DNA from 4 places in the Bacillus sp. 01N45 genome. Region 4 is predicted to be linked to each of the others. Evidence: riboswitches for the same ligand, from Rfam matches in the RefSeq annotation. Region 4 holds a riboswitch; each other region holds the start of a gene.
The links. Region 4 has a riboswitch for S-adenosylmethionine ahead of AC1DMU_RS26295 (ABC transporter permease). Riboswitches for the same ligand answer to the same signal wherever they lie in the genome.
Positions count from the first base shown of each region.

Region 1: it holds a riboswitch for S-adenosylmethionine, as region 4 does, so the genes downstream of both, AC1DMU_RS15685 (bifunctional O-acetylhomoserine aminocarboxypropyltransferase/cysteine synthase) here and AC1DMU_RS26295 (ABC transporter permease) in region 4, are expected to answer to the same signal.
Region 2: it holds a riboswitch for S-adenosylmethionine, as region 4 does, so the genes downstream of both, AC1DMU_RS02800 (bifunctional homocysteine S-methyltransferase/methylenetetrahydrofolate reductase) here and AC1DMU_RS26295 (ABC transporter permease) in region 4, are expected to answer to the same signal.
Region 3: it holds a riboswitch for S-adenosylmethionine, as region 4 does, so the genes downstream of both, AC1DMU_RS20535 (cyclase family protein) here and AC1DMU_RS26295 (ABC transporter permease) in region 4, are expected to answer to the same signal.

Region 1 covers NZ_JBFTQW010000006.1:94,255-97,796, forward strand. The annotation lists gene AC1DMU_RS15675 (YjjG family noncanonical pyrimidine nucleotidase) at 1-191, shown strand, start outside; gene AC1DMU_RS15680 (chloride channel protein) at 232-1,464, opposite strand; SAM riboswitch class I at 1,779-1,883, shown strand; gene AC1DMU_RS15685 (bifunctional O-acetylhomoserine aminocarboxypropyltransferase/cysteine synthase) at 1,976-3,274, shown strand; gene metA (homoserine O-acetyltransferase MetA) at 3,258-3,542, shown strand, end outside.
Region 2 covers NZ_JBFTQW010000001.1:527,079-530,620, reverse strand. The annotation lists gene metI (cystathionine gamma-synthase/O-acetylhomoserine thiolyase) at 1-946, opposite strand, end outside; SAM riboswitch class I at 1,106-1,215, opposite strand; SAM riboswitch class I at 1,420-1,529, shown strand; gene AC1DMU_RS02800 (bifunctional homocysteine S-methyltransferase/methylenetetrahydrofolate reductase) at 1,600-3,432, shown strand; gene metH (methionine synthase) at 3,432-3,542, shown strand, end outside.
Region 3 covers NZ_JBFTQW010000009.1:76,362-79,903, reverse strand. The annotation lists gene AC1DMU_RS20545 (nucleotidyltransferase domain-containing protein) at 1-238, opposite strand, end outside; gene AC1DMU_RS20540 (PRK06851 family protein) at 360-1,469, opposite strand; SAM riboswitch class I at 1,619-1,731, shown strand; gene AC1DMU_RS20535 (cyclase family protein) at 1,816-2,448, shown strand; gene AC1DMU_RS20530 (hypothetical protein) at 2,476-2,856, opposite strand; partial or broken gene AC1DMU_RS20525 (ATP-binding protein) at 3,079-3,240, opposite strand; gene AC1DMU_RS20520 (S-adenosylmethionine decarboxylase related protein) at 3,450-3,542, opposite strand, start outside.
Region 4 covers NZ_JBFTQW010000016.1:26,960-30,501, reverse strand. The annotation lists gene AC1DMU_RS26300 (ABC transporter permease) at 1-469, opposite strand, end outside; gene AC1DMU_RS26295 (ABC transporter permease) at 486-1,403, opposite strand; SAM riboswitch class I at 1,538-1,643, opposite strand; partial or broken gene AC1DMU_RS26290 (DUF3951 domain-containing protein) at 1,812-1,889, shown strand; partial or broken gene AC1DMU_RS26285 (DUF3951 domain-containing protein) at 2,041-2,179, shown strand; gene AC1DMU_RS26280 (hypothetical protein) at 2,198-2,701, opposite strand; gene AC1DMU_RS26275 (hypothetical protein) at 2,976-3,422, shown strand; gene AC1DMU_RS26270 (multidrug effflux MFS transporter) at 3,456-3,542, opposite strand, start outside.

The sequences.
Region 1 (3,542 bases), on a different contig from region 4:
CTAATTTTTCCCCTGAAGAAGGGCTCATTATTGGGGATTCGTTAAGTGCTGATATGAAAGGTGGATATGTAGCGGGAATTGATACTTGTTGGTTTAATCCAGAAAAGAAATCAAATAATAGCGAGATTGTGCCAACATATGAAGTACAAAATTTTGAAGAGTTATACGCGTTATTGAAGCAACGTGTGTAATAAAAATAGGCAGTGGAACTTTTGTCCCTACTGCCTATTTTTATTCGTTTGCAGCTTCGTTATTTTTAGGAAGTGGAAATGCATTACCAATCGCTGCCGCTCCAAGCATCGGTAATAGTAAATTGAGCGGGAAAAACATGAGTAATAGTAATGTTATAGCAATTGGTTTTCTTAATGCATAGCTTGAAATTGCTGTCGTGACGATGGCTACCGAAGCGATTGGATCTATCGGGATAATGGAAGCTATAGCATATCCGATACTAGATCCAGCAAATATAATTGGGAAAATATGTCCACCGCGCCAACCTGTATTTAAACAAACGGCAGTAATACATAATTTTAAAACACCTGAAAGAAGTAGTACCCAGAAAGATAAATGACTCCATTCAACGACTAAATCTTTTAATTGATGTTCTCCTGAGAATAACGTGTACGGGAGAAAAGTTCCTGTAATTCCTAATAAAATACCACCGATAATTCCAAGTGATAGTTTGTATTCCCTGAAGGGATGGATTAATTTCTCTAATGTGAATTCAAATTTGAAATAAAAGAAACCAACTATAGCACCAATACTAGCAAGTGGTAGAAAGGCGATCCATTCATTAAGAGAAAGGGAACCTTCCCCAAAATCAACGATAAAGGATCCGCGATTATCGAATTTACTAAGTAATAAATAAACGGAAAAGCCAGCGAAAGTGGTAGCTAAATATACAATTGCTTTTTTTCCTTTAGAAAATTCGTTAATTTGCTCACCCTCATTTTCATTTGGAGCTAAATAACCGAATAATGGCGCGTTAAAAATTACACTTAAAGTAGCGCCAATTCCAACCTCTGTTAGTTCATTCATTCCTTTTAAGGCAAATGTAAAGCGATCCCCTACCCATGTACAAAGTCCACCGATAATTCCAACAAGTGCTGCTTCGGGACCTAAGCTAGCTCCAAATATTAAAACGATAATCGCAGTTAAAGTAGCTTTATGTACAAAACGGTATTCAATTCTACCAGTTTTTTTATATTCACCCATCACTTCCGGCATAAGACGTGGATATATGCCGAAGTATTTTTGGGTTAAACCAACGAGAATACCACCGATAGTTGTTACACAAATAGTGTAATACGGGGGAGAAGAGAAAATAGTAGGTAAGTATCCCCAAATAAAGTGAATGCCGATATTTATTGTAACTAAAAATAGCCAGACTGTAGCTCCTACTATAGAGCCTAAAAGAATGCCGTATAGGACGAGTATATAGTGCATGTCCTTTGTGTTTGTCATGTTATACCTCCGTTATGTAAGTTTTAATGTCGAAAGGATTAAATATGCTACTGTGAAAGGAATATGTATAGTATCTTTTTGAGAGGTGGGCTTATTCAATATATTGAGGTCTCGTGAGAATTTGAAATGTATACAGTTAAACTACTTACTTAATTTTATATAGTAATCGTGGGTTTTAAAAGGTCTTTTTCAAATGGATATGGAATATATTTCTTTTGTTATGCATGTCAAATTCTTTGTATTTAATTTAGAACATTCAGAAAAACTGTTTGACATTAGGAAATTATTGCTATAAAATCAACGGTAATTGCATAGTCTTATCAAGAAAAGGTGGAGGGACAGGCCCGATGAAACCTTGGCAACAGCCGTATAACGGAATTGTGCCAAATCCTGCAGGTAATAATCCTGAAAGATAAGAAAGAGCCTTTAGAGCGTGTTTTCAAACTGCTCCTTTCTTGTTTTCAGGAAAGGAGCAGTTTTTTATTTTGTATAAAAGAAAGGAGAATGAGAGATGGGAGAATCATGGGGAAAAGGAACAATTTGTGTGCAAGGTGGCTATACACCAAAGAATGGTGAACCGCGTGTTTTGCCACTTTATCAAAGTACAACGTATAAATACGATACTTCAGATGATTTAGCAGCGCTATTTAATTTAGAGGCAGAAGGATATATATATACGCGTATTGGAAATCCTACTTTAGCTGCATTTGAGCAAAAGTTAGCGGATTTAGAGGGTGGTGTAGGAGCTGTTGCAACGGCTTCTGGGCAGGCTGCTATTATGCTTGCTGTTTTAAATATTTGTAGTAGCGGAGACCACTTGCTTTGTTCTTCCACAGTTTATGGCGGAACGTTTAATTTATTTGGAGTGAGTTTGCGTAAGCTTGGTATTGACGTTACGTTCTTTAATCCGAATTTAAGTGCTGATGAAATTGTGGCCCTTGCTAATGATAAGACGAAACTTGTTTATGCAGAGTCGTTAGGAAATCCAGCGATGAACGTTTTAAATTTCAAAGAATTTTCAGATGCAGCGAAAGAGTTAGAAGTACCTTTTATCGTGGATAATACATTAGCAACTCCTTATTTATGCCAAGCATTTGAGCACGGAGCAAATATTATCGTTCATTCTACGACGAAATATATTGATGGTCATGCAAGCTCTTTAGGCGGCATTGTCATTGACGGAGGGAACTTTGATTGGACAAATGGGAAATATCCTGAACTTGTTGAACCGGATCCAAGTTATCACGGCGTAAGTTACGTTCAAAATTTTGGTGCAGCAGCGTATATTGTGAAGGCACGTGTTCAATTATTAAGAGACTATGGAAACTGTATGAGCCCATTCAATGCGTATATTAGCAATATCGGCTTAGAAACGCTACATTTAAGAATGGAGCGTCATAGTGAAAATGCTCTCGCAGTTGCTAAGTGGCTTGCTAACCATGAACGTATTGAATGGGTGAATTATCCGGGATTAGATAGCAATGAAAATTACTCGTTAGCACAAACGTATTTGAAAAAAGGTGCTAGTGGTGTTTTAACATTCGGCATTAAGGGCGGATTAGAAGCAGCGAAAGAATTTATCGCAAATGTAAAACTAGCAACTCTCGTAACGCATGTAGCGGATGCACGAACTTGTGTTATACATCCTGCTAGCACAACGCATAGACAATTAAGTGCTGAAGATCAGCGTCTAGCTGGCGTTACATCAGATTTAATTCGTTTATCGGTTGGTATAGAAGATGTTTCTGATATTATTGCAGATTTAGAAGCAGCGCTAGTCGGAGGCAAAGAACATGCCGATCATAATTGATAGAGATTTACCAGCTCGCAAAGTGTTGCAGAAGGAAAATATTTTTGTAATGACGAAGGAGCGAGCAGAAACACAAGATATCCGGGCATTGAAAATTGCTATCTTAAATTTAATGCCTACAAAGCAAGAAACAGAAGCGCAATTACTTCGTTTAATTGGCAACACACCGTTGCAATTAGATGTTCACTTACTTCATATGGAATCACATTTGTCTCGCAATGTAGCGCAGGACCATTTAACGAGTTTCTATAAAACATTTCGTGATATT
Region 2 (3,542 bases), on a different contig from region 4:
TCATTAAACTTTCAACACCACCAAGACTTTCAGCAAATGTAATTAAGGATAAAGATTGTAAGAATGGATTAATCCATGTTTCATCTTTCAGACGAAATGAGATCATGCCACCTCTTCCAGGATAAAATACATCTGTCACCCCGTCTTCATCATTTAAATAAGCAACAACTGCTTTTGCATTTTCTTCATGTTGTCTCATGCGAAGCGCTAACGTTTTCATACCACGAATTAATAGCCATGAGTCAAATGGACTTAAGACCGCACCAGAGGCATTATGATAATGAGCGATTTCCTCACAAAGTTCCTTTCCTTTTGCAACGACAAGTCCGCTTAGGACATCGTTATGTCCCCCTAAATATTTCGTTGCGCTATGAAGTACAATGTTGGCACCTTCTGTTAATGGCTGCTGTATATAAGGCGTATAGAATGTGTTGTCTACAATAAGAAGTAGTCCGTGTCTTTTCGCTACAGTTGCGACAGCGGCAATATCAGTAACTTGCATTAACGGATTAGTTGGAGTTTCTATGAAAATAGCTTTCGTTTCAGTTGTGATAGCTTGCTCAATTTGTTTAATAGATTGTGTATTTACGTATCTACATCGAACATTCCACTTTTTTTCGTGCTCAGAAAATAATCGATAAGTGCCCCCGTATAAATCTTCGGATACAATAAGTTCGTCTCCAGAACGGAATAGGGAGAGGACGAGGAGAACAGCTGCCATCCCTGAACTACAGGCATAACCTTGTTCACCATATTCTAAGTCTGCGATTGCCTGCTCTAAAAGACCACGAGTTGGATTGCCAGTTCGTGAATAGTCAAAGCCAGTAGAGTTACCAATTCCTTCATGACGATAAGCAGTTGAAAAATAAACAGGTGGGTTAACAGTTCCTGTTGTAGTTTCGCTCCGGTTTCCGATTTGTGCTAGTTTTGTTTCAATAGTTGACATGTGAAAATTCCTCCTTTTTAAATTAACAATTAAGTGAATGTAAAGTGAAACTTTAATCAGTGAGGGGGGCATCCCCCACTGATTATTAGCTCTCACCAATCGGGGTAAAATAAAAAAAGCCTTCTAAAGAAGAAGGCTTTCGGTTTGAATAGAGTCTTCTTCTCATCTGTCAAATCTTTCACAATTTGCTGGAATTAGCACCTTATTAACAAATGTTAATGGTTGCTGAGGCGTCATAGGGCCAGTCCCTCTACCTCTCTAGATAAGAATGTTCGTATGAAATTTTTATTATGTTTTTAACTTTACAACAAAAGATAATTGAATTGCAACTTTATTTTAAATAATTTTTATTTTTCCGCAAGTGTCATTGACTTTTGCATTTGTGCATGCTAAATTTATTAAAAAATTAACAAACATTGTTAAAAGGGGAACGTATTTCCTTTTAGCTACATAAATAAAATAATAAAGACAAACTCTTATTGAGAGCGGTGGAGGGAAAGGCCCTGTGAAACCCAGCAACCTTCAAACGAAATGTTTGAAACGGTGCTAATACCTGCAAAACGAATGTTTTGCATAATAAGAGGAGGAACAATTATGTCCCCCTCTTCAAAGTGAAGAGGGGGTTTTTATATTGATAGAAATGAGGGAGATTTGTGAAATTACTAGATTTATTATCAAAAGGAATTGTAATAGGTGATGGTGCGGTTGGGACGTTATTACATTCACATGGTTTGCAAAGTAGTTTTGAAGAATTGAATATATCTGATCCAGATTTAATTATATCGATTCATAAGCAATATGTAGCTGCTGGGGCTGATGTGATTCAAACAAATACGTACGGAGCAAATGAAGCGAAATTACGTATTTATGGTTTAGAAAATCAAGTTACTGAAATTAATAGAGCCGCAGTAAAACTGGCGAAAGCATCTGTTACAGACAGAAATGCAATTTTAGGAACAATTGGTGGTATGAAACATATCGGAGCTGTTACGACAACTGATATGGAAAGAGAATTTATGTTACTGGAACAGGCAAGTGCATTACTAGAAGAACAGGTTGATGGACTGCTATTAGAAACTTTCTATGATGAGTTTGAATTACTTCATGCTGTTCAGGTGTTACGAAAACAAACGAATATTCCAATTGTAGCTCAATTAGCATTGCATGAGGCAGGTACAACTCAAAATGGAAATGATGTAAATGAAATATTAAAACAGCTTTTAGATTACGGTGCAAATGTCGTTGGATTGAACTGTCAACTAGGGCCACTTCACATGACGGAAGCTTTTAAAATGATATCGATTCCGCAAAATGGCTACTTGTCAGCATATCCGAATGCAGGTCTCCCAAATTATGTGGAGGGACGTTACGTATATGAGGGAAGTCCAGCTTATTTCGAAGCGATGACACCGAAATTTATTGAGCAAGGTATTCGGTTATTAGGTGGTTGTTGTGGCACGACTCCAGAACATATTGAAAGTATGAAACGTGCAATTGCAAATGTTACACCTGTAATAGAAAAGGATACGATTCAAAGACCGAAAGTAGTTCATACACACGAGAAACGTTCAAAAGCTCATGTCACATTAGCAGAGAAAGCAAAAAAACAAACGACAGTAGTAGTGGAATTAGATCCACCGAAAACGTTAGATACGCAGCGATTTTTTGAAGGCGCAAGAGCATTGAAAAGAGCTGGGGCAGATGCTATTACTCTAGCAGATAATTCATTAGCATCGCCTCGCATCTCGAATATGGCAATGGGGGCATTATTAACGAAGCACGATATTCCGGTATTGACGCACTTAACGTGTAGAGACCATAACGTCATCGGACTACAATCTCATTTACTAGGCCTATCAGCGTTAGGTATGGAAGAGGTGTTAGCTTTAACTGGGGATCCAGCACGCGTTGGTGATTTTCCAGGTGCCACTTCTGTATATGATTTGTCCTCTATTGAGCTCATTAAAATGATTAAAGAAATGAACGACGGGCGCTCGATTTTAGGGAAATCAATTGGTCCAGCAACAAGGTTTTCAGTGGGAGGTGCGTTTAATCCGCATGTAAGACATTTAAAAGCAGCGGTTAAGCGAATGGAACGGAAAATAGATGCTGGAGCGGAATATTTCTTAACTCAGCCAATTTATGATATCGCGTTAATTGAAGAAGTGTATGAAGCGACAAAGCATTTGGAACAACCTATTTTTATTGGGATTATGCCATTAATAAGTAAAAGGAATGCAGATTTCCTTCATTTTGAGGTACCGGGTATTACTCTACCTGAAGAAATAAGGGAGAGAATGGATGGACATGAAACGAAAGAGGCAGCAATTGAAGAAGGGATTCGCATTTCACAAGAATTGATCGATGCGGCGATGAAATATTTTAACGGCATTTATCTTATTACACCATTTCTAAAATATGAAATTACAGAACATCTTGTTAAATATGTGAGAGAAAAGCAAGAAGTGAAAGAAGGTATTAATTGATGAAATGTATAGAAGAAAAATTACAAAATAACATCTTAATATTAGATGGTGCAATGGGAACAATGATCCAGCAAGAGGACTTAACTGCGGAAGATTTCGGAGGAGAAGAG
Region 3 (3,542 bases), on a different contig from region 4:
TTTTAATATCCCACCCGCTTATATCTAAATCATCACTAATCGGATACTCAATTACATCTCGTTTATCATGAATTGATAAATACCACTCTACCGGATGCATATAAACAAATCTAACATCATAATCACTATCTTTCGATGGAAATCCCCAAGCACGACTCCCTGATTCCACTGCAAATAAAATTTTCACATCATTCTCTTGTTCAATTCTTGCTAACTCCACTCTAATTTTCTCTCTCATTTCATACCCTCTCCATTTTTTGATTATTTCCTTGGAAATTCGACAAATATACTGCTAATTTTACTACATACTAAAATAGCTGTCAGAAAATTCCCGACAGCCTACTAAAATCCTTTATTTTTTACTTGTTCTTTTCTGTTACACTAACCGCAATTCGTTCAAACTCTTTTTGAATCTCCTCTTTATATGCATCTACTTTTGAAAAATCCATAGCAGCAATATATATTCGTTCTAATTTATCACGAACTGATTTCGCTTTCGCTAAGAAAGACATCGCCTCATTCATTTTTGCTTTATATTGAATCGACACGTCACGAATTTCTGTCGCATACTTCTCATCTGTCCCTGGTGTCACAATCAAGGCATACATATCTATAATTTCATCACCTTCGCGGCTCGGAAAATATTCATGTGGTGCGGTGCTATCAAAAATTGCAAACCCTAATTCTCTTACGATAACCATATCAAGACTATTTGGATCAAATCCACAATGATATACTTCAACTTCAAATCCTTTTTCTTCTGCTGCCTTAGCTAATTTTTTAAGCATTGTTGATTTCCCAGATCCTGGGCGTCCTTTTATAAAATAACGATGTGGTAATCCCTCTGTTAAATTAGGAACAAAATCAACTGCTCCTTTCGGTGTAGCTGCCCCTAAAAACCGATGTTTCACAAGCGATTGTTTCCCGCCTTTATCTGTAAATAACTTCTGAATCAGCTGATCGGTTAGTTCATTTGCTTTATTAAAATCAATATTATTAATATATATTTTCTCCCACTCGTCATGTATAACTAGTGCCTCGTTAAAACAAGCGTAAGCAGTTTGAAAAGCCTTGCTTGCTTCTGAAACAAATCGTTCAATTTCCACCTTCTGCTTTCTTAATTTATCTGAGTCCCAAGCAACCCCTAAATTAATATACTCTTCGACAACTCCTGGCATTTTCGGCTCAATAACATGCGGTGATGTTCCATCAACAATTCCTACTTTTAACTTCGGGATAATTACACCATCAACCGATTTATTATCAGAAGAACAGTGTAAAAATTCAATATCATATCCTTTTTCAACCCACTCGCGACCTATTGCTTTGATTAAAGAAGATTTCCCGGTTCCAGGACCACCCTTTAAAATAAATAACCTGTTTAGCCCTTTTAAATTCTCATCGTATAAATTATGAAATCCTCTAGCTGTATTTCCACCAGCGTAATAATTCAATACATTCCCTGTCACTGCACTCACTCCTTCGCAGCATTCTATTTACATAAGCTACAATATGCGAGCAACTTTATTTGGGTGAATACCTATTTTGTATTGCACGAAAAAAGGAAATGAATTACAATTTAAAAGTAGTGAATATTCAGAAACGAAAACTTAATATGTCTTTATCAAGAGAGGCAGAGGGACCGGCCCTTTGACGCCCAGCAACCTCAGTTTATACAAACTGAATAGGTGCTAATTCCTGCAAAATGCATTGCATTTTGAAAGATAAAACGTAACTATTGTGTACAAAACTCATCTTTCTTGATTATGAAAGGTGAGTTTTTTTATTTCAAAACATATATTGGAGGTATTTAAAATGAAAGTAATTGACCTATCACAAACATTTGAAAACAATATGTCCCAATTCCCTGGAACACCAAAAATCAATTTAGGAGCCATTACAAGCGTTGAAGAGACAGGCTATCAAGTTACAGATTTTCATTCTGTCGTTCATGTTGGCACGCATTGTGATGCTCCTGCTCATTTCATTTCAGGCGCAACGACTATTGATCAATTACCCCTAGATCAATTTGTAGGCGAAGCTGTTCTTATTGATGTAACTCATGTACAAGAACGAAAACTACCTAAAGAAGTATTACACAACGCTGACATAAAAGAAGGTGATATTGTCATTTTCCATTCCAATCTATCTACGAAATGGAATACAGAAGCATATGAGAAAGAAGCTTTTTATCTTTCTGAAGAATTAGCTGAAGAACTAGTTCAATTAAAAGTAAAATCTGTCGGTTTAGATTTCATCTCTCCTGATGAGGTAACGACAGAAACATCGCCAATCCATCACATACTACTTGGGAATAATATTTATTTAATCGAAAACTTAACAAACTTAGATGCAATTAACACGAAACGTTTCTTTTTCTCAGCGGCACCTTTAAAAATTAAAGATAGCGACGGTGCTTTCGCAAGGGCATTCGCTGTAATTTTTTAAACAAACTATACAAAAAAGCAAAGATCATCATTGACCTTTGCTTCTATTTTTTTTATTTAAACTAAGAAAGAATTGCTCAACACGAGGACGTAACCAAGCTAAATAATCTTTCTCTTTCTTCTTTGTACAAGCTATTTCTTCGCCATCTACCATTCCGACAAGCTCTAGCTCTAACAGTTGCCTCGTAAATGCTAACATATTTATTTCTTCGTCTGGATACTCTTCTTTTAATTTCTCCTCAATTTCCCCCAATAAAAAACCGTCACGCATCATTGCCAATGCATCAATCCAAAGTGGCGGCATTTCATATTTTTCTCCTGTAATTGTATCTTTTACAATATAATTCTTTTGCTCTTTTCGAAATTGAATCGTGTGTAAACATACAGTCGAATTTAATGTTAATTCCATCATACCACCTCTTTCATAATATCTGCATAGAAAAAAGGATGCGCGTGCACCCCTTCTTTCTCTAACACTACCGAACCGTTACATGAATAACAAATCTCATGTCGATATTTTCCTCCATTATAAACGAAGTATTTTATAAAAAAAACCCTTCTTGAAACATTTTATAAAATGTTTATATTTACACAACAAGAACACTTTTCTGAAATTTTTTTCTCTAGCACATTATGCTGTCGGTAAAAAAATTTCCTCTTTCGTTCCTATTCCCATGCTACTTTGAATCGCGATACTTCCTTGATGTTCCTCAATGATTTTATATGTAATCATTAACCCAAGTCCCGTACCATTCTCCTTTGTTTTGTAAAAAGCTTTACCGATTTTCTCTAACAAATCCGTTAATTTTTTTAAATAATTTAAAAGCTTCTCTTTCCTCATATATCAAGCTTTTAAATTTGTTCATATAAATACTCCTCATACTCAATACAAAAGCTCTACATATTATCTCCTTAAATTATAAGTATGAAATTGCTTTCAGGGTAAGATGTAACCTTATCATACGAAAAGGAAGGAGATTTCCCCTTCCTTTTCGTCACAACTTATATCCATCTTACCCGATCATGTAGCAATCCATCCGTAAAGTCATTTCCGCCCACTACAAAATCCTTCATATATAAATTCAAATATTCTCC
Region 4 (3,542 bases):
GGATACCGTATAACACTTCAATCCCTCGTACAATCCACTCATCAATTAACGTTCCAAGGCGACTACGTCCTCTCACATATCCACTAAAGCCCCCGATTAGTACACCTATTCCTATATCAAGAGCCGCTGCCACTAATCCAACTGTTAGTGAAATTTTCCCTCCAGCCCAGGTGCGCGCCCATATGTCCCTTCCTAAATCATCTGTTCCGAACCAATGCTCACTACTAGGTGGGAGGTTTGTTGCTTCTTTTACTTGTTCACTCGCAGTAAATGCCGTTAAACTTTCGCCAACCAGTGAGAAAATAATAATTAGTAATAACGTCACTGCCCCTAAAACTGCTATAGGGTTTGATATAAACTTGCGAAACACTTCCTTCTTTCGACTAATCGTTTGCTGATCTTTATTTATCGTTAATTCTTTTTTCTCCTCATTCGTTAATAACTGTTTATTGATTTCATAAGCTCCCATTTAAATGCCCCCCTCCTTACGTAATAGAACGAATACGCGGATCCACAATACGGTGAATAATATCTGTAATGAAAATACAAGAAATTAATAATGCACTATAGAAAATCGTTGTTCCCATAATGACCGGATAATCCCGGTTAAAAATGCTATCTACAAAATATTTTCCTAGACCAGGAATGGAAAATATTTTTTCAATAACGAAAGTTCCTGTTAAAAGTCCAGCCATTAACGGTCCAACAAATGTAAGTACCGGAACAATCGCATTTCGAAGAGCATGTCTTATAATGATTTTCTTAATTGGTATGCCTTTCGCTCTCGCTAGCTTAATATAATCACTCTGCAAAACTTCAATCATATTAGAGCGAACAAATCTTGTAATAACCGCGATTGGTCCTAACGCTAATGCGAAGGATGGCAATACCGTATGTTCGAATGTGCCCCAAGACGCTACTGGTAAAAGTTCAAATTGTATAGCAAATACTTGTATAAATAGTGGTGCTAAAATAAAACTTGGAATAGAAATACCGAGAATCGCAAGTAAGCTCACACTATAATCAATTACTTTCCTATGATATAGAGCTGCAAATGTACCTGCTGCAATTCCGACTAATAATGAAATAACAAGTGCTTGTAAACCAATAATCGCTGATGGACCAAATCCTGTCGTTATAATTTCTGATACACCTTGACCTGTGGATTGAACAGATTCACCAAAATCAAAATGAACTACGCCATCTAAATAAGCAACATATTGATTCCATAACGGTTCATCAAGGTGATACTTCGCTCTCATGTTTTGTATCACTTCTTCAGGAAAGATTTTCGCATCTGATGAAAATGGATCCCCTGGAATGATATGCATAATCAAAAATGTTACTGTTGTAATGACCCATAGCGTGAACACCATAACCGATAGTTTTTTAATAACATACACTTCAATAACCCCCTAAACAAATGTATTTACTTTGTTTTATTGACATATTTGTTCCTATTACTTTTCCGCTTCTTAAAACACAAAAAGCCTTGATCTTAAAAAATAAGATCAAGGCTTAATAAACGAAGGCCCATCACTTATCTTTCAAGACTTGCTTGCTGGAATTAGCACGGTGTTCCTGTTACAGAACCCGCTGCTGAGGTGTCATAGGGCCAGTCCCTCTACCTCTCTGGATAAGTAAATTGCTATATTATTATTTGGTTCAAATTGTATATTTTGAATTATAATTCTGAAAAAATGAAAAGTCAATCAAATTGGATATATTTAGAAAAATCAGTTTTCGCTCCTTTTATCGAAATTACAGTTTTCTCTTATAATAAAAAGAAATAATATTAAAGAAGTTATAAGATGGATCCCTTGCTTCTTGCTACTATAGGATTACCATTAACAATCGTTATACTTGTCATCATCGGGGTCTATAAAGTGAAACTTTAATCAGTGGGGGGCATCCCCCACTGATTATTAGTTGAACCAATCGGGCTTTTAGGGGCAGTGGATCCCCTACCTAACTTCTTTGCTTTCACTGAATTTTGAGGTGGGGGTCTTACTGCCCGGCAAATAGCGGGATAAACTCTTTATTAAAAAGAAACGTATCACTTCTTTTTATACTCCATTCGATAGATAATATTACCAGACAAACAATCTCTGAATTTCACGAAAAACAAAATGTATTAGTATCCGGGGATGAAGACGGAGATGGTAAGAAGAAAAAATAACCTTGCGCGTACGCAAGGTTATTTTTTCGTTTCTGCTTGAAAACGTTTATAGTATGTTGATGCTGTTGCAAAGTTAATTTCTATATCACGAATCAATGATGAGTCTTCTTCTTTAGCTAACTTCTGTAATTTTTTCATTGCTTGTTCCGATTCATTCAAGAAACCAGCGTATACCTCATGTTCTTGCTCTTTCGATTTTGGAACACGAATTTCTTTACGTATATTATCAATATCTTCTAACATGCTAGTCGTTACCTTTTGCACATCTTCTTTATATGTAGCATTCGTTATTTCCTTACCGCCCTTTTCTTTTGCCACTTCAAATAACTGTAGTGCTTTATTAATTTCTTTATTCATTTTCATATCGTATTTTTCATGTACTGCACGGTATTCTTTCATCTCTTCTGTTTGCTCAGTAGATTGCTCTACCTTTTCTTTCGGTTCTTTCGTATCTTTATTTCCATTACATCCTGCTAGAAGGATCATACTTCCCATTACAGCAATACCCAAAACCTTCTTCATCTCTTCTTCTCCTTTTATCTACAGCTACTACTCATTATAGTTTCTTTTATCTCCACTTGTTATTATACCGAGAACATCCTACTTTTTACACTTAAGACGCTACCTTAATATACATGCCTACATTTTTGTCACAGTATCGTCACTTTATGCAAATAACTTTTGCACTGCTTTACTACATCACCTTACAAAACTGTAAGCACACATAAAGAACAAACCATGCTAGACTTACATATGCATAACGCAAACATATGTAAGTTTTTAAGGAGAATCATCTATGTACAACACAATGCCTTTTATGGGAGAAGATATTCGTGTCCTTATTCGTGAAAAATCACTTCATATCGAAAATACAGAGAGCCTTCGCCGCGTATTAAAAAAGAAACATGCTCCATTTAAGTTAGCCCAATATTTAAAACAACAACATACAAATCAATTTCATACCGTGCTAAATATATCAGATAAATCATTAACAATCGAAATCATCGGTCATGTCTACATTGGAAACTTCGCAGATATCTTAAAAGAAATCCCACGTATACCGAAAATTGCTCCTATTATCGTTAAAAAAGCGTATAAAATTACCGACCATACCGATATTATCGACTGCGGGGAAAAAGAAGTCGATAGTAATCGCTGGGCGTGGGATAAACTTGCTGTTTTATATGATACGATCATGAATAATATGTATGAGGTATTTCAAAGAAATGAAAAAAAGAACTGATTCAAATATTCCCTTTGAATCAGTTCTTTTTTGTTAAGCCTCTAAATTTTGTCTTTGTTGTAGTTCAAACTGCTTTTCACTTCTTCTGGCCATAAATAGATAACATAATACAGCACCAAT